DNA from 2 places in the Clostridium nitrophenolicum genome. Region 2 is predicted to be linked to the other one. Evidence: a T-box and tRNA genes for the amino acid it is inferred to sense, from the RefSeq annotation. Region 2 holds a T-box; the other holds one or more tRNA genes.

Region 1 (9,405 bases), 640 kb from region 2:
CACTAAATATATTTTCAAGTGCGAGCAGGTCTAACATGTGATTATTTTTAGAATTACTGTACTATAATTATAACAACTATACTCTCTTCATTACAAATGTAATTTAAGCCCTGGTTTCTACATAGTGGATTATACCTATAAAAATTCTATTACCAAAACTATATTTTTACGATAAAATAATATAGAATAATTCGATTACAAGGAGTTGTTGTCTTTGTTTCATGAAATAATAATAGTAGGCGGCGGTGCTGCTGGTATCATAGCAGCAATTACTGCTAAAGATTCTGGAAAAGATGTTGCAATATTAGAGGGAAACAGCAGAATAGGAAGTAAAATTCTTTCAACTGGAAATGGTAGATGTAATATAACAAATAGCAATATTTCTTATTCAAAGTATCATAGTCAAAATCCTGAATTTTTTAAGTTTGCTTTAGACAGTTTTAAATTAGATGATACCACTAATTTTTTCTATTCTTTAGGTCTTCCCTTAGTTACTTTAGAAGATGGAAAAATGTATCCGTTATCACTTCAAGCATCTTCAGTGCTTGATATATTTAGATTAGCTATAGAAGATCGTAATATTCCTATATACCTAAATTCTAAAGTTAACAACATAAAGAATAGCTCTAAATCTTTTAAGCTGTTTACTGAATCCAATGATGTATATGAGTGTAAAAAGCTCATATTATGTTGTGGTGGCAAATCAGCCCCTAATACTGGTTCTGATGGATCAGGCTTTAAGATAGCTAAATCATTAAACCACAATATAATAAGTCCAGTACCAGCCCTAGTACAGCTTAAATTAAGCTATAAAAATCTTAAGGCTTTGTCTGGAGTAAAATTCAATGGCTTTGCTGAAATATTTGTAGATGGTATTTCTAAAAGACGAGAGTTTGGAGAAATATTATTTACAGATTACGGAATATCCGGTCCCCCTATACTTCAACTGAGTCGTACTGCTTCTGCGGCTTTATCTGAAGGGAAATCTGTGAGTCTGACTATAGATATGATGCCTGATTTGAATAAAGAAAATCTAATAGAGTTTTTAGAAAATCACTGGGGAACATTTAGTTACAGAAGTGTTTATAATTCCTTTGTTGGAATTATAAATAAAAAAGTTATTCCTATACTTTTAAAAGAGGCCTCAATAGATAATATACATAAACTCTGCTGCGAATTAGATTGGAAGGAAAAACAACAGTTACTAAGTCTACTTAAAGAGTGGACTTTTTCAGTGTGCGACACTAACTCATTCAAAAACTCTCAAGTAACTGCTGGTGGTGTAGATACAAATGATATAAACTCTCAAACTCTTGAATCAAAAATAATTAAAAATTTATATTTTGCAGGTGAATTACTTGATGTTGACGGGGATTGTGGAGGCTTCAATTTACAATGGGCATGGAGTTCTGGATTTATAGCTGGAAAAAATGCTGCTGAAAAATAAGGTCAGCAGCATTTTTCTTATTTCTCCCATTGGGTTTGAACTAAACACAACTGTTTATCTTCTCCATCAACAACTCTATGGAAGCATGTTATATTATTTTCATTTGTCTTTATTTCTACTAAGACCTTTACTGTATCTCCATATTTAGTTTCTTTTTCATAGACTGTATTTATACTTGTAATTACATAGTTGTTTACTATATCTAATGGTACAGCCTCTATAGCCCATTCTACATATTTTACATTGTTAACATGTCTATTTGTATCTATGTCACTATACCTTACTTGAAAGACTTTTTCACTATGTATTTCTAATGGCTCACTTATTTTTTCTATATCAAGAATATCGTTTTTATCCTTAGGAACTCTATAGGCATTATACATTTCTTCTGTCACTCTTATAGCTCTTCTTTTTTCAATATCAATTAAGAACCATATAGATTTGGCTTTCCCTATAGTGTTTCCATTTAAATCTACTATCTCAAATACCCTATATGCATAAAACTTTTTAAAAGAATAAGGTTTAGTTATTATTCTAACCTTTTCTCCATACACAGGGTATCTATACATATCTATATGCCATTTATAAAGAACCCACGCTATACCATGTTGTGTTAGGTAGTCTATTCCAACACCTATGTCTTCAGATTGTCTTATAGCAATATCCTGAAGATAATTCATTAAATTTGTTATAAGTAATCTTTTTTTATAGTCTATTTCGTAATATTGAACTTCATATTCTCTTTCTGTCACTATCTCACACATAGAACTACACCTCTCTATATATCATAAATTTATTTTATAATATATTTCTAAACTTTTCCATAAATTTTCATCAAAATAAAAAATTCAGGGTATAATTCTATTATACACCTGAATTTTTTTAAGTTATATATCTGTAACTTCAATAGTTTGATCTCTTCTTGGTCCTACTGATACTATAGATATTTTTGTACCAGTAAATTCTTCTATTTTCTTTAGATATACTTTAGCGTTTTCTGGAAGATCATTATAACTTCTAGCATTTTCTATACTTTTATCCCATCCATCAAACTCTTCATATATTGGTTCACACTTAGCTAAATCTTCAAGACTTGCTGGAACGTAATCAATAACTTTTCCATCAAACTTGTAACCTGTACATACCTTTACCTTTTCCATTCCTGCTAGAGTATCTATTTTAGTTACAGCAAAACTTGTAAGACCAGAAATTCTTGCAGTAGTCTTAAGTATAACTAAGTCTAACCATCCACATCTTCTTGCTCTTCCTGTAGTTACGCCATATTCATGTCCTTTTTCTCTTATCCAATCACCAGTTTCATCAAATAACTCTGTTGGGAAAGGTCCCTTACCAACTCTTGTTGTATATGCTTTAGCTATACCTACCGCACTAGTTATCGCTGTAGGACCAACTCCTGCCCCAGTACATACACCACCAGCTATGGTGTTAGATGATGTTACATATGGATATGTACCATAATCTATATCAAGTAATGTACCTTGTGCACCCTCAAATAATACTTTTTTACCTGCTTTTATGTTGTTAAATACTTCAACTGATATATCTTTTACAAAAGGTCTCATTCTCTCAGCATATTCCAAGTACTCATTATATATAGCACTAAAGTCTAAACTGTCTCCTCCGTAAATTTTTGTTATAATATCATTTTTAGCATCTACATTATCCTTTAATTTTTCTTCAAAAACTTCCTTGTGCATTAAATCACAAACTCTTATACCGCTTCTTTCCATCTTATCAGTATAACATGGTCCTATTCCTTTTCCTGTTGTTCCTATATCCTTTTTTCCTCTAGCTTTTTCTTTTATACCATCAAGTATCTTATGATATGGCATTATAAGCTGTGCTCTATCACTTATCATTAGTTTTTCTGGAGTTACATCTACTCCAACACCTTTTAAATAATCTATTTCTTCAAATAAAGCTTTTGGGTCTACAACTACTCCATTACCTATTACGTTTAATTTAGTATCATAAAGTATTCCTGAAGGTATTAAATGAAGTTTATATTGTTTATCTCCAACCTCAACGGTATGTCCTGCATTGTTTCCACCTTGAAATCTAACTACAACATCTGCACTTTCTGCAAGATAATCTGTCATCTTCCCTTTTCCTTCATCTCCCCATTGGGCTCCTAAAACAATAAATGCTGACATAAAAATTTCCTCCTCTTTTATTAAGTTAGCTACACTTAAGCATTGACGAATATTTATTGGCTTACTATATCTCTAGTCATATCAACTTCGGTAACATAATATTTTTAATATACCTGTACCGTAGTTTATATATCTTTATTGACGCTTTTTTATTATATATTTCTTTCCTTATATACTACTAATATGCCAACTTAACATTAGTATATACAGTTTATAAGTCTGTAAAAATTATTACTAATCCTTTATCGATTATCTTATAATTCTTTACATGGACACATGCATCCTATTTAATCCTATCAAAAGTGAATAGTTCAGTCAATATAAATACGAATATTAATTAATAAATTTAAATTAAAATTCGTAAATGTTTTCAATTTAGCTTTTTTATATTCATAATCTTATAAACATCTTTCATTTTTCAGTTAAAAGAATTAAAATATATTTATCTGCTATTTAATACAAGAAACTCTTTATTATTCATAGCATACACTAAAACAAAAATATAATTACTTTTATTTTGGAGTGATATTATGAATTTACCAAACATTCTCACTCTCTTTAGATTACTTTTAATTCCTATTTTTATTTTATTATTTTTCTCAAATGTGCCTAATAACCTATTTTACTCTATACTGGTGTTTCTGACTGCTGGATTGACAGATATATTAGATGGCTATTTAGCACGAAAATACTCTCTAATAACTAAACTAGGCATAGTATTAGATCCATTAGCTGATAAACTTATGATATTAACTGTTTTAAGCTGTCTAGTAATAAAGAATTATATACCTTTGTGGATTCTTATAATAATTTCTATAAAAGAAGTCTCTATGATATTCTTTGGCATAATATTATATAATAAAAATACCGTAATTCCATCTAACAAGTTTGGAAAGCTTACAACTATATTATTTTACTTATCTATATTTACCTTAACTATTAATATAAAGTTAGGTACTTATCTTATATATTTGTCTGTTGTAAGTGCGTTAATAGCTTTTGTTAATTACTTTATTTTGTATTATAAGAATAAACAATTATTAGGTAACAATGATAAGAATGTACAAAAATAAAAGGCTAGAATGAAACCTTCTCAGTTTCACTCTAGCCCTTGACACTTATTCCCACATATCTTTAGATAATTTCTCTATTACATTTTTTCTTTTTTTAGTTTCTTCATAATCTATTGTTATGTGTTCTCCTATACTGAGAACATCACCTTCTCTAGCTTCTTTTGGTATTTTGTTTACTTCAATGTTTATTACCTTGCTATCATATAGTTCTACTATTGCAAAACCACCTTCAAATCTATCAATTATACCAAACACGACAGCACCTTCCTTTTTATAAATGTAAAAAGCAGCTATATAATATTATAATTATAAAAGATATAAAAATAGTGAATCTCCATCCATACTATTTTGCTTATTCATAAAATAAGAGGTATTTCCAGTATCTGTTTTTACTGTACTATAAACCACTTTTAAAAGTTCATCAATATTAAAAGGCTTAGAAATATAGTTGTCCATACCTGCATTCAAAAACTTCTCTTTATCTTCTTTTAAAGCATATGCTGTTAGAGCTATAATAGGTGTACGACTATCATTATTTTCTTCAGATTTTCTAATTATTTTTGTAGTTTGAATTCCATCTAGTATAGGCATTTGTATATCCATAAGTATTAAGTCATATTTCTTATTTTCAATAAGCTTTAAAGCCTCTTCGCCATTATTAGCAATATCACATGTGTGTCCATTTTTCTTGAATAAATTGTATATTACCATTTGGCTTGCCTTATCATCCTCAACAATAAGAATATTCAACCTTCTACCAACTAAATTATTTGTTTGAACCTTTGTTTTTTTATCACTTATATTTGTGCTACTGTATTTTTTACCTTTTTCTAAAGATATATTAAATGAAAACACAGACCCTACATCTTTTCTACTTTTTACTTCAATTTTACCATCCATCATTTCTACAAGTCCCTTACAAATGCTGAGTCCTAGACCTGGACCAAAATTCTTTCTGGTATATTCTTTATTATCAATCTGACTAAAGCCTGTAAATAATTTAGGTATATCTTTTCTATCTATACCTATGCCTGTGTCTCTTATTAAAAATTTTAAATTAACTTTTTTGTCAGCAGACTCCACTTTTTCAATGATAAGCGAAATAGTGCCATACTTAGTGAATTTTATAGAGTTATCTATTAAATTATCTAAAATTTGTTTTATTCTTACAGGATCACCAATTAATGTATCCGGTATTGATTCATCTATTTTTGCTTTAAACTCCAATTTGCTTTCAAGTGCCTTAATTGCAGTTAATCTTACAATCTCGTCTATGAGTTCTTTAAAATTAAATTCAACACTATCTAGTTTTATATTTCCAGATTGGATTTTAGAAAAGTCTAAAATACTATTAGTCATATCTAACAAACTTAATGCACTTGACTTCACTAAATTTAAGTTTTCTTTTTGTTCAGAGTTTAAATTGGTCATCAGAGTTAAATCTGTCATACCTATAATACCGTTAACAGAGGTTCTTATTTCATGACTTATATTAGCTAAAAATTCATTTTTAATTCTACTACCTGTTTCTGCATCTTCTTTTTCCTTTTTTAGTTCTCGAACTGTCACTTTGTAGTCAGTAATGTCATTTAATATTATTATTTTACCTTCAAATTCATTCCTAGTATCAATTATAGGTACTATTTTAATATTAAAATACTTTGCTCCTTTATTAGTCAAGATTTCTCTTTCCATTGAAAATTCCGTATTTTCACTGTCAATCTTCACTAGCTTATCTTCAATTTTACATACTAATTTATCTATCTCATTTTCAAACTCTATATTATAAAATGTGTCATGCGCTTTAGGGTTTAACTTAATAATTTTGTTGTTTTTATCTAATAAAATGGCTTCAAAAGGTAGTATCTGAAATATACTCAAATATCCTCCTTTATTAAAATCTATGTCAGTTTTATTATCTTTTTCACTTTCGTATTTATTTAACAACTACAATACCCCCCAAAATTTCACAAAATGCACATTGTTAAAACGATAACACTAAATTTTAATAAAATAACATATTCCAACCACTTAAAATCTAATATTAACAGTAATTTTTCATATTTCAATATATCAAAATATAAAACAAACCTTTTAGAGTTAAATTTAAAATATTCTGTATTCTGCATCTGCTCTAAATCTTCAAAAATTACATTTAACAAAATTTAGCCTTTTGGTTTTAATTATAAATACAGAGAAAAAAAAATTCAACCCATTTTTATTAGAAATTAATATGGTGCTCCTAGCAGGGTTCGAACCTGTGGCCTGCTGATTACGAATCAGCTGCTCTACCAGCTGAGCTATAGGAGCCTACACTATAATTAGTTTAACTTAATTTTACATAAAAGTAAAGTTTTCATGTAGATTCTATTGTGCATATTGTAATAAATAAAGTAAAGGCTTTTACCTTATTCATAGTAAAAGCCCTTACCTTATTCTTGATGTATAACATCTAAATTTCCAAACTTACTAAATTGTCCTAACCAAGCTAATTTTACAGTACCAGTCGGACCGTTTCTTTGCTTTGCTATTATACACTCTCCTATATTTTTATCTTCAGTTTCCTTATCATAGTATTCATCTCTATATAAGAACATAACTAAGTCAGCATCCTGCTCGATAGAACCGGACTCTCTTAAATCGGATAGCATAGGTCTATGGTCTGTTCTTTGTTCAGGTGCACGAGATAACTGAGATAGTGCAATAACTGGACACTGCATTTCCTTTGCTAGTGCCTTAATTGATCTTGATATTTCTGAAACTTCCTGCTGTCTACTCTCAGAGCCACTCTTACTACCTGACATAAGCTGAAGGTAGTCTATAAGCACTAGATCTATTCCTTGCTCTATTTTCAACCTTCTGCACTTTGACCTCATTTCCATTACTGACATACCAGCGGTATCATCAATAAATATTTTAGCGCTAGCAAGAGGGCCTGATGCCTTAGCGATATTTTCCCAATCCTTATCATCTAGGTTACCGGTTCTAAGCTTTAGCATATCTACATGAGCTTGTGAACATAAAAGCTTATATGCCAATTGTTCCTTAGACATTTCCAGGGAAAATATAGCTACACTTTTTCCTGCCCTAAGCGCTGCATGCTCTGCTAAGTTTAATGCAAAGGTGGTTTTTCCCATAGAAGGTCTTGCAGCTATTAGCACCATATCACCTTTTTGAAAACCAGATGTTTTCATATCAAGTTCTCTGAATCCAGATGCAACGCCTGTTGTTTCTCCTTTATTGTTAAAAAGCCTTTCAATTTCTAAAAATCCTCTTTCCAAGACTACACTCATAGGTTCAAAATCAGATGTACTTTTACTATTAGATAAGTTAAAAATCTCCTTTTCAGCTAAATCCATAGCTTTTAATACATCATCTTGATTATTATAACTCTCTTCTATAATTTTTGTAGAAGATCTAATTAGTTTTCTTAAAATAGATTTGTCACTTACAATCTTTATGTATGACTGCACATTAGCCGTGGAAATTACAGAACCACTTAATTCACTTATATAAGTTATTCCACCTGCTGCTTCTAACCTATCTGTAGACTTTAAATGCTCTGTAAGAGTTATTATATCTACAGCTATATCTTTTTGATAAAGGTCCAAAATAGCATTAAATATGGCCTTATGTGAATCTTTATAAAAATCTTCAGCTTTTAAAACTTCCATAGCTTCTGCTATGGAAGTTTTATCAATAATCATAGAACCTATTACGCTTTGTTCAGCCTCAATGCTATGAGGCATACTTCTAAGAGGTGCATCCATGTATCATCACTCCTTAGAATTTAATTTAAAATACTAGTCCAATAAGTTGTTCAATATTATTTACTGCCTTAACTTCTATATCTTCAAGTCCTTGAGGAACTTCTTTGGAATTATCTTCTGGAACAATTACAAGTTTTATTCCTTTTCTTCTTGCTCCATAAATTTTTTCAAAAATTCCTCCAACAGGCTTTATGTTACCTCTAAGCGATATTTCTCCTGTTATAGCTATATCCTGTCTTAATGGCTTGTTTAAAAGTGCGCTAATAATACACACTGTAATAGCAGCTCCTGCTGAAGGTCCATCAATTTTTCCTCCACCTATTACATTTACATGTATATCATAGTCACTTATATCCTTATCAGTTATTTTTCTGATAACTGACGCTGCATTAAACACAGAATCTTTAGCCATGCTTCCAGCTGTATCATTAAATCTTACTATTCCTTTTCCTTTTTCCTTTGCTTCAAAAACCGCTGTTTCTATTTCTATAGTAGATCCTACATATCCACTTACGCCTAACCCATATATATGCCCAACATCATATTTTGATTCTACTTTAACTTCTTCAAAAGGAACTAATCTACTTATAGATATTACTTCCTTTAAATTTTCAACTGTTATCTTTACCTTCTCTTTTAAATTAGTATCCTGATCGTTGTAAAGTACATAACCATAAACATCTGATAGTATATTTACTGCTTTTCTTCCTTCAATTGTGTATCTGCTTATAAGCTCTGACACGCCTTCTTCTAATTGTATATTTAACTTATCAGCAGCATTTTCTACTATTTGTTGTATATTTATTGATGTTAAAGGTTCAAAATATACTTCTGTACATCTTGACCTTAAAGCTGGATTTATTTCACTAGGCTCTCTTGTAGTTGCTCCTATAAGTACAAAATCTGCTGGTGCTCCATTTTCAAAAAGATATTTTATATAT
Region 2 (9,405 bases):
AACAACTGCAGCAAATATGGATGATACTACTTTTCCTTTCATTGACATATTCCCTATAGTCTTAGAGTTATCCATTTCAAATATAAACATTAAAATTGAGCCAGCTACAATAAGAAATACTGTAGAAACTATAACTATTTTTGAGTGCAAAGAAAGCTTTTTTGTATCCTTGAAATAGTATATTTCTTGCCATACAAAAAAACCAAGACCTCCTATAACTATCAGTGCAGCTATAGTAAGTAATATAACTGGATTTTGTGAGTAAGGAGTCACACTTCTAAAATTACCTATTATATCTATTCCTGCATTACAAAAGGCAGAAATAGAATGAAAAATACTATAATATATACCTTTCCCCCAACCAAATTCTGGTACGAATTGAGTAGCCATAAGCACTGCCCCTGCACTCTGTACACAAAATGTGAAAATTAATAAGTACTTAGACATTTTTACTAACCCTTGTATCGTAAAAGAATTAAGTGATTGTTGTATAACAAGCCTTTCTTTAAGTGTAATTTTTCTCCCCATTAATAGCGCAATTAAAGTTGCTATTGACATAAATCCTAGTCCACCTATTTGTATCAAAAACAAAATAACAACTTGACCAAAATAGCTCCAATGAGTCCCTGTATCCAAAGTTACAAGGCCTGTCACACAAGCAGAAGAAGTAGCTACAAATATACAATCAAAAAAATTAGTATATGTACCATTGCGTGATGATATTGGAAGCCATAATAAAAATGCTCCAATCATAATTAATATTATAAAGCCTAGTGCCAGTATTTGAATTTCATTAACCTTAAACCATTTGTTAATTTTAACCTTCATATCAAATACTCCTTTTTAACATATTTGATAAAGATATAACATCATCCATGTCTTTTATATATGTATTTTGCTATTATAAAATAATATAATACAAACCAACTATTGCCATCATAATATATATTAAGTCTAATATTTATGAAAATCAATACAAACTCAAAATATAAATAAAAATGCAGCATAAATGCTGCATTTTATATAATCACTATTACGCGTTTAACTGTTTTTTAGCTATTTCAACTAATTCAGTAAATGCTTTTGGATCATTTATAGCTATTTCTGAAAGCATCTTTCTATTGATGTCGATGCCTGCAGTCTTTATTCCATTCATAAATCTTGAGTATGAAAGACCATTCATTCTTGTAGCAGCATTTATTCTTGCTATCCAAAGTTTTCTGAAATCTCTCTTCTTTAATCTTCTTCCTACATATGCATTTCTTAATGCTCTGATAACTGATTCGTTAGCAGTTTTGAATAACTTGCTCTTGCCACCATAGTAACCTTTTGCAAGCTTTAATATTTTTTTATGATATTTACGAGCATTCATAGCTCTTTTTACTCTTGCCATTTAATAAAACCCTCCTTATCGAACCTGCCTGCTATTTTGCGTAAGGCATTAATGTTTTCATTGTTTTTTCTTGAGTTTCTGAAACATAACCAGTCTTTCTAAGATTTCTCTTAGTTTTTGTACTCTTCTTTGTTAATATATGGCTTTTAAAAGCCTTCGCTCTCTTAAGCTTACCTGATCCTGTAACCTTAAATCTTTTTGCTACACTTTTCTTTGTTTTCATTTTTGGCATGATAATTTCCTCCTCTCAATTATGCTTTCTTTGGACTTAAAATTAATATCATGTTTCTTCCTTCTAATTTTGCTGCTTTTTCTACTACACAAACTTCTTCAATTTTAGCATAAAAGTTTTCTAATATTTTTTTACCTATAAATGAGTAATCAGCTTCTCTACCTCTAAATCTAACTGTTACTTTAACTTTATCTCCTGCAAGTAAAAATTTTCTTGCATTATTAGCTTTTATAGTAATATCGTGGTCCTCAATAGTTGGGCTAAGCCTAACTTCTTTTACATTAATAACTTTTTGTTTTTTCTTAGCTTCTTTATCTTTCTTAGATTGTTCATAAATGAACTTACCAAAGTCCATTATTTTACAAACTGGTGGATTGGCATTTGGTGATATCATAACTAAATCCAATTCTTTTTCTTCTGCAAGCCTAAGTGCTTCTCTAGAAGATATTACCCCCATTTGTGAACCATCGTCTCCTATAACTCTTATCTCTTTTTCTCTTATCTGTTCATTTACAAGAAAATCTTTGTTAATGATTTTCACCTCCCAGGTGGATTTGAATCTATGTACTTAAGTATATATAAAAAAGGACGGCATAAGCCGTCCTTTGAATACAACACTAGACATACTAGAACTGGATTCATATAACCTTACTAGCTGCACTGTAAGGTGAGAAACGGCTGTTTCTTCTTAACAAATGAAATTATACTATCATATTCAAACTTTGTCAACAGTTTTTATTAATCAACTGAACTTATTTTTTTATCGATTTCCTCGGAAATTTTTGCAACAAAGTCGTTCAATGACATAACTCCCATATCACCTTGTTTTCTACTTCTTACTGCTACAGTTCCGTCATTCATTTCTTTGTCTCCTAATACTAGCATGTAAGGAACCTTTTGAAGTTGAGCTTCTCTTATCTTATATCCTATTTTTTCATTTCTTAAATCAGTTTCAACTCTTATTCCGTTTTTCTTTAATTCTTTAGCAATTTTATTTACATATTCTATTTGCCCATCAGTTATATTCATTATTTTAACCTGTACTGGTGCAAGCCAAGCTGGGAATGCTCCTGCATAGTGCTCAGTTAATATTCCTATGAATCTTTCAATAGAACCAAATACAACTCTATGAACCATAACTGGTCTGTGCTTTTCTCCATCTGCTCCTATATAAGTTAGGTCAAATCTTTCTGGCATTTGGAAATCAAGCTGACAAGTTCCACACTGCCAAGTTCTTCCTATACAGTCTTTTAAGTGGAAATCTATCTTTGGACCATAGAATGCTCCATCACCTTCATTAACTCTGTATGGTAGGCCTGCTGCCTCTAATGCTTCTCTTAATCCATTAGTTGCTGCTTCCCAATCTTCATCGCTTCCCATAGAATCTTCTGGTCTTGTTGAAAGTTCAATAAAGTATTCAAATCCAAATACTTTATAGAATTCAGTTATAAGTTTTATAACATTTAATAGTTCATCTTTTATATTTTCCTTAGTTAAGAATAAGTGAGCATCATCTTGAGTAAAACATCTAACTCTCATAAGACCATGTAATGCTCCTGATTTTTCATGTCTGTGAACTAATCCCATTTCAGCATATCTTAATGGTAATTCTCTATATGAGTGTATTCCATTTTTGTAAACAAGTATTGATCCTGGGCAGTTCATTGGCTTTATAGCATAATCTCCCTCGTCAATCTTAGTGAAATACATGTTTTCCTTATAATGATCCCAGTGTCCTGATTGATGCCATAATGATTCACTTAATATTACAGGTGTCATTATTTCATCATAGTCTGCAGCTTGGTGCATTTCTCTCCAGAAGTTTTGAAGAGTATTCCTTACTATCATTCCCTTTGGATGGAAGAATGGAAATCCTGGGCCCTCTTCCTTTATGCTGAATAAATCTAATTCTCTACCTAATTTCCTGTGATCTCTCTTCTTTGCTTCTTCTAGCATCTTTATATGCTCATCAAGTTCTGCTTTCTTTTCAAAGGCAGTTCCATAGATTCTTTGAAGCATTTTGTTCTTTTCGTCACCTTTCCAGTAAGCTCCTGCTATTGAAAGTAATTTTAATGCTTTAGCTTTTCCAGTAGATGGTACATGTGGGCCAGCACATAAATCTACAAAATCACCTTGTTTGTAGAAAGATATAATTGCATCCTCTGGAAGATCTTGAATTAATTCAACTTTATAAACTTCTCCTTTTTCTTGCATTAACTTTATAGCTTCGTCTCTTGGAAGTTCAAATCTTTCTAGTTTTAAGTCTTCTTTAACTATTTTATTCATTTCAGCTTCTATTTTTTCAAGCATTTCTGGAGTGAATGAAAATTCTGCATCAAAATCATAGTAAAATCCATTGTCTACTGCAGGTCCTATAGCTAATTTAACATCTGGATATAATCTTTTTACAGCCTGTGCAAGTATATGTGAAGCTGTATGTCTTAATATCCACTTTCCATCTGCATCTTCAAAAGTTAATATTTCAAGCTTGCAATCGTCGTTAACCTCTGTCATTAATTCTGCTCTTTCACCATTTATTTTAGCTCCTAGAGCCTTTTTAGCTAATGATGTGCTCAGTTCAGCAGCAATATCTGCTACCTTTAAACCATTTTTAACTTCCATCTGTTTTCCGTCTTTTAAAGTAATCTTTACCATCGTTTTTTCCTCCTATTTTCTATTTATATTATATAAAATTAAAAATTAAACAAAATAAAAAACTCATCCCATGTATGGGACGAGTATTATCGCGGTTCCACCCAAATTCAATAGCAGTACATTACAACTTAAATAGAATACAAACATATTTCAATAGAAATATACTAGCTATTATCTTTGTACCTTTAACGCAGGCTAACGGAAATACTTACTAAGTTTCAGTACTCAACTCAAAGGTGGTTTTCAATAACACTTACTCAAAGAACCTTTCAGCCTATGGGTTCTTCTCTCTTGGAGCAGCTACTTATTTACTCTTCCTTGTCATTGTTTTTATTTTCTACATTATAGTTTTTTATCAAATATATGTCAATCATTTTTTCAAAATAAAAAAACTCATCCCATGTATGGGACGAGTATCATCGCGGTTCCACCCAAATTCAATAGCAATATATTACAACTTAAATAGAATACAAACATATTACAATAGAAATATACTTGCTATTATCTTTGTACCTTTAACGCAGGTTAACGGAAATACTTACTAAGTTTCAGTACTCAGCTCTAAGGTGGTTTTCAATAACACTTACTCAAAGAACCTTTCAGCCTATGGGTTCTTCTCTCTTGGAGCAGCTACTTATTTACTCTTCCTTGTCATTGCTTTTATTTTGTATTTATTATATTATTTAATTTAGTTTATGTCAACACAAAACTATAAATTATTCAATTATTCTAAAACTTTATACTCTATGGATGCTGCTTTTGATTTTTTTGCATAGCTTACAGTCATTGCAAAAATTAACTCTATCAGTAAATACTTTTTCTATTGTATCAATTAACTCGTTGTTTTTGCAGTTTTCAACGCAGTGAATTGTTATCTTTTCTGGTGAATTCGTTATTAGCACACTTATAAGCATATCCTCCATATTAGTGCTTTCTTTATATCTTAAATCACTTAAATCACTAAATAACTTTAATGTTATATCATTGCCATCTTCATCCTGTACTGAATACTCTCCGCTATTGTCAATTATTAAATTAATTTTACCTATTTTACTTTCTTGAACTTCTACAAAATATTTTAAGAGCTTTATAAACTCGTTATATTCCTTATCTACCATGTATTTTTCTACAACTTTATCTATTATTGATTCTAAATCTTCTTTTAATTCCTTCATTCTAAAAGTTATAAAGCCATTTATATTTATCTCTTTATTTTCATTTATACATTCAACTATTTTATCTATCACTGAATTTTTTTTATTCATGCAGTAGATCGAATTCTCATCAATTACACGTTCTTCTCCTCTTAAAGCGTCCAAGCTACTTTGTTTTATATCTTTGATTTCATCAAATTTCAAAAAGAAATATGTATCAGATAAAAAACCTAGTATATCTTTTTTATAAAATTCCTCTATAACTACATTGTATAGTATATTAGCCATATGAATGTTGAACACATTGAGAAGCTTAGGGCTAATTTCTTCGTCACAATAGATTTTTACGAAGTGAGTATTTGAATCTATGCTTTCTGAAATGCCTATATTTATATTTTTATATCTAAAGTATTCTCTGACCTTATTTATTCCATCTATGATATCTTCTCTATCATCATTGTAAACAACAGTAAGTAATAGCAATCTTCTCACTCCCTTCTTGAAATAGTATGTGTCTAAACTAAATGTATATGCAATTTTTTTTTGTCAAATATCGACAGTTGCATTATTGAAACTTTGCAGTAGAATATGTAAAATAATATAGGGTTTCGAGGTCGAAAATTAACTTTCTAGCTAGTTTTTCTATACCGATTTTCTAATATAAATATTACTTAATATAAATATTGCTTAGAAAGGATTTTAGTATGAAGTATGCTATTGTAGACTATAGAACAAGTAAAGAAGAGATTCTGAGTTTGAAAAAATTAGGTTGCGAGATACTAATTCCTCCTCCTTCTGATGCGCTTTATGAGGCTGTTTGTGGCCATCCAGATATGCTTTTACATATAGTTAATCAAAAAAACGTTATAGTACATAAGGATATGGATAATGGGTTCATTGACATATTAAAGAATTTACAATTACACATAGTCTTTTCTGAAAATAATCTTGGATCAACTTATCCTTATGATATAATTTTAAATAGTGTAAATTTGCCTAACTTGTTTATTCACAATATAAAATATACTGATCCTAAACTTTTAGAAATGGTAAATGTTAAAAAGCTTATAAATGTAAAACAAGGTTATACTAAATGTTCTACTGCAATAGTAAGTCAAAATGCTGCAATGACTAGCGACACGACAATAACTAAGGCTTTATCTAGAGAAAATATCGATGTACTTCTCCTTCCGCCTGGCGACATACTCTTACCAGGCTTAAATTATGGTTTTATTGGAGGGTGTTGTGGGCTTTTAGACAAAAATTTATTAGCTTTTTATGGAGATCTAAACTATTATGCTTATGGAAAAGAAGTTATGGAATTTTTAAAAAAACATAATGTGGAGCCAGTTTTCTTAAGAAAAGGTAAACTTATTGACAGAGGAAGTCTTTTTATAATTGAAATATAAAACTCCCCATATAAAGCTTTATATGGGGTTTTGCATTTAGTAATTTAATACTTCTATTATTTTGTTCACATCATGTTCTGAAAGTGCAGGATGTACAGGTATTGCTAATACTTCTTCACATAACTTTTGAGATACTGGGCAGTTGCTGCTAATATTCAACTTCTTGTATAAAGGTTGATCTGGTAATATTGTTGGATAATATATACCATAACCTATTTCATTTTTTTCAAGCAAATTAATTACTTTACTTCTGCTCTCTTTACATCTTATTGAAAATTGATGAAATACATGTTTAGTATTATTATTTACTATAGGTAGTATAAATCTATCTCTATTTAATTCTTTCAAATATCTATATGCATTATAAATCCTTAAATTATTAAAATAATCTATTTTTTTTAATTGTTCAATACCTATCGCTGCACTTATATTGGTCATTCTAAAGTTATACCCTAATATATCATGTTGATATCTTTGCACCTGACCATGATTAATGATTTTTTTTACAAAATCATAAACCTTCTCATCATTTGTAACTACCATTCCACCCTCACCGCAGGTCATATTTTTTGTTGGATAAAATGAAAATGCTGATACTGCACCAAAAGTTCCAACCTTTTTCTGTCTGAATTCTGCTCCATGGGCCTGGGCACAGTCTTCTATCAAAATAATATCATATTTTTTGCATATCTCCACAATCCTCTCCATATCGCATGGGTTGCCAAAAAGATGAACTATAATCATAGCCTTTATTTTTCCTTTAGTATTCTTTATAAGATTCTCCACTTTGTCTGGGTCTATATTAAATGTATCTTCTTCTACATCTGCAAATAAAGGTGTAGCACCTACATAAAGAATTGCATTTGAAGTAGCAATAAAACTAAATGGTGTGGTTATTACCAAGTCTCCTTTACCAATACCTGTACCTAACAAAGCAGCATGAAGTGCAGTAGTACCATTAGTAGTACATAGAGCATATTTACATCCTAAATAGTCTTTAAACATATCCTCAAATTTAGTTACATACTCACCGCTAGCTAGCTGTCCCTTTGACAATACTTCCATTACTGCTTTTTCTTCATCTTTAGTAATTAACGGTTTTGCAATAGGAATCAATTTATTTCCCCCTTTTAGATACGCAATTTACTATTTCTCTAGCAACTTTTAACGCTAGATACCCTGTTTCTTCATTGCTTATTGGTTTTTTCCGTTGAGTTATACACTCAATGAAATGTTGTAGTTCTATCTTTAATGGTTCTCCTTCAAAATACAGTGTTTTTTCTTTTCCAACTATATTGTATGAATTATTTTCACTAATCGAATTCTTTATATCACAAAGCTTAACTAAATCTATTTTACTTTTTATATAATCTACATGAATATTCTCATCAGAACTAGTAATGTGTAACTTTCTTATTTTTTCTTGAGATGTTCTACTGGCCGTAAGACTCGAAGTAATACCATTATTAAATTGCATCATTGCTAATACATCTTCTAAATTTTCATCATGTGACGCTGCAAATATTTTAGCTGGTTCACTATTGATCATAGAAAGAATTATATCAATATCATGTATCATAAGATCTGTAACTACATCTACATCAAAAATTCTATCATGTTCAACTTTACTAATTCTGTTTGCTGAAATAGATAGAACTTTTTTTGTTTTTAAATACTCTGTTAAATATAAAATTACAGGGTTAAATCTTTCTACGTGTCCCACCATACAAATAATATTTTTATCCTTCATATAATCAATCAACATTTTTGCTTCTTGTACCGTTGAGGTTATTGGTTTTTCTAATAATATATCCTTATTTCTTTCTATACATTTTTTTGCAATATCATAGTGAGTAGTTGTAGGGGTACATACTATCACAGCATTTACACTATCTAAAAAGCTGTTTAAATCTTCGTAATAGTTAACATCATATATCTGAGACATTTCCTTCATTGTTTTAGCATCTGCATCATATATAGATATGTCATCTACATTACTTCGCAAATGATTTAGAACTCTTAAGTGATTTTTACCCATTCTGCCTAATCCAATAATTCCAATCTTCATAGTTCTCTACTCTCCATTTTATAGTTTTTAGTATATGCTATGAACTTTGTAGAACATTTGACATACTAAAATTAATAAATTATATGATAGATTGTTAATCTTATTGATTGTCAATTAGTTGGTCTTCTGGGACATCTCTAAAGTATTTTGCAGGATTTCCACAATTAATCTTTTTTGCAGGGATATCTTTCGTTATAACACTACCTGCTGCTGCAAAAGCATCTTCACTAATTACTTTTCCAGGAAGTATAGTTGCCTGTGCTCCAATTCGGCCACCTCTTTTTACAGTTACCCCTTTAAATGAATATTCCTTACCTTTAAGTCGTGCAGCATAGTTATCATTAGAAGTTACTACACCGGGTGCAATAAAAACATAATCTTCTAACTCAGAATACGCAGTTATATACACATTTGTCTCTAATTTGCAATGAGAACCAATAACACAGTTGTTTTCTACTGCTACACCTCTACCAATAATTGTATTATTTCCCACT

The links. A T-box is a leader RNA that pairs with one kind of tRNA and senses whether it is charged. The one in region 2 lies ahead of thrS (threonine--tRNA ligase), so its partner is inferred to be a tRNA-Thr.
Region 1: it has a tRNA-Thr gene. The T-box ahead of thrS (threonine--tRNA ligase) is inferred to sense a tRNA for this amino acid. The anticodon was not compared.

What each region holds. Positions count from the first base shown of each region.
Region 1 is NZ_AP042469.1:5,578,355-5,587,759, forward strand. It holds gene ACZ5N4_RS26520 (BaiN/RdsA family NAD(P)/FAD-dependent oxidoreductase) at 215-1,447, shown strand; gene ACZ5N4_RS26525 (acyl-[acyl-carrier-protein] thioesterase) at 1,465-2,211, opposite strand; gene ACZ5N4_RS26530 (adenylosuccinate synthase) at 2,335-3,621, opposite strand; gene pgsA (CDP-diacylglycerol--glycerol-3-phosphate 3-phosphatidyltransferase) at 4,152-4,694, shown strand; gene ACZ5N4_RS26540 (DUF3006 domain-containing protein) at 4,740-4,949, opposite strand; gene ACZ5N4_RS26545 (response regulator) at 5,001-6,641, opposite strand; tRNA gene ACZ5N4_RS26550 (tRNA-Thr) at 6,929-7,004, opposite strand; gene ACZ5N4_RS26555 (replicative DNA helicase) at 7,127-8,464, opposite strand; gene lonC (Lon family ATP-dependent protease) at 8,490-9,405, opposite strand, start outside.
Region 2 is NZ_AP042469.1:4,940,537-4,949,941, forward strand. It holds gene ACZ5N4_RS23370 (TrkH family potassium uptake protein) at 1-828, opposite strand, end outside; gene rplT (50S ribosomal protein L20) at 1,034-1,393, opposite strand; gene rpmI (50S ribosomal protein L35) at 1,425-1,625, opposite strand; gene infC (translation initiation factor IF-3) at 1,645-2,166, opposite strand; ribosomal protein L20 leader region at 2,200-2,321, opposite strand; gene thrS (threonine--tRNA ligase) at 2,364-4,280, opposite strand; T-box leader at 4,353-4,614, opposite strand; T-box leader at 4,683-4,944, opposite strand; gene ytxC (putative sporulation protein YtxC) at 5,018-5,917, opposite strand; gene ACZ5N4_RS23400 (DUF6873 family GME fold protein) at 6,139-6,843, shown strand; gene ACZ5N4_RS23405 (DegT/DnrJ/EryC1/StrS family aminotransferase) at 6,880-7,959, opposite strand; gene ACZ5N4_RS23410 (Gfo/Idh/MocA family oxidoreductase) at 7,961-8,911, opposite strand; gene ACZ5N4_RS23415 (DapH/DapD/GlmU-related protein) at 9,012-9,405, opposite strand, start outside.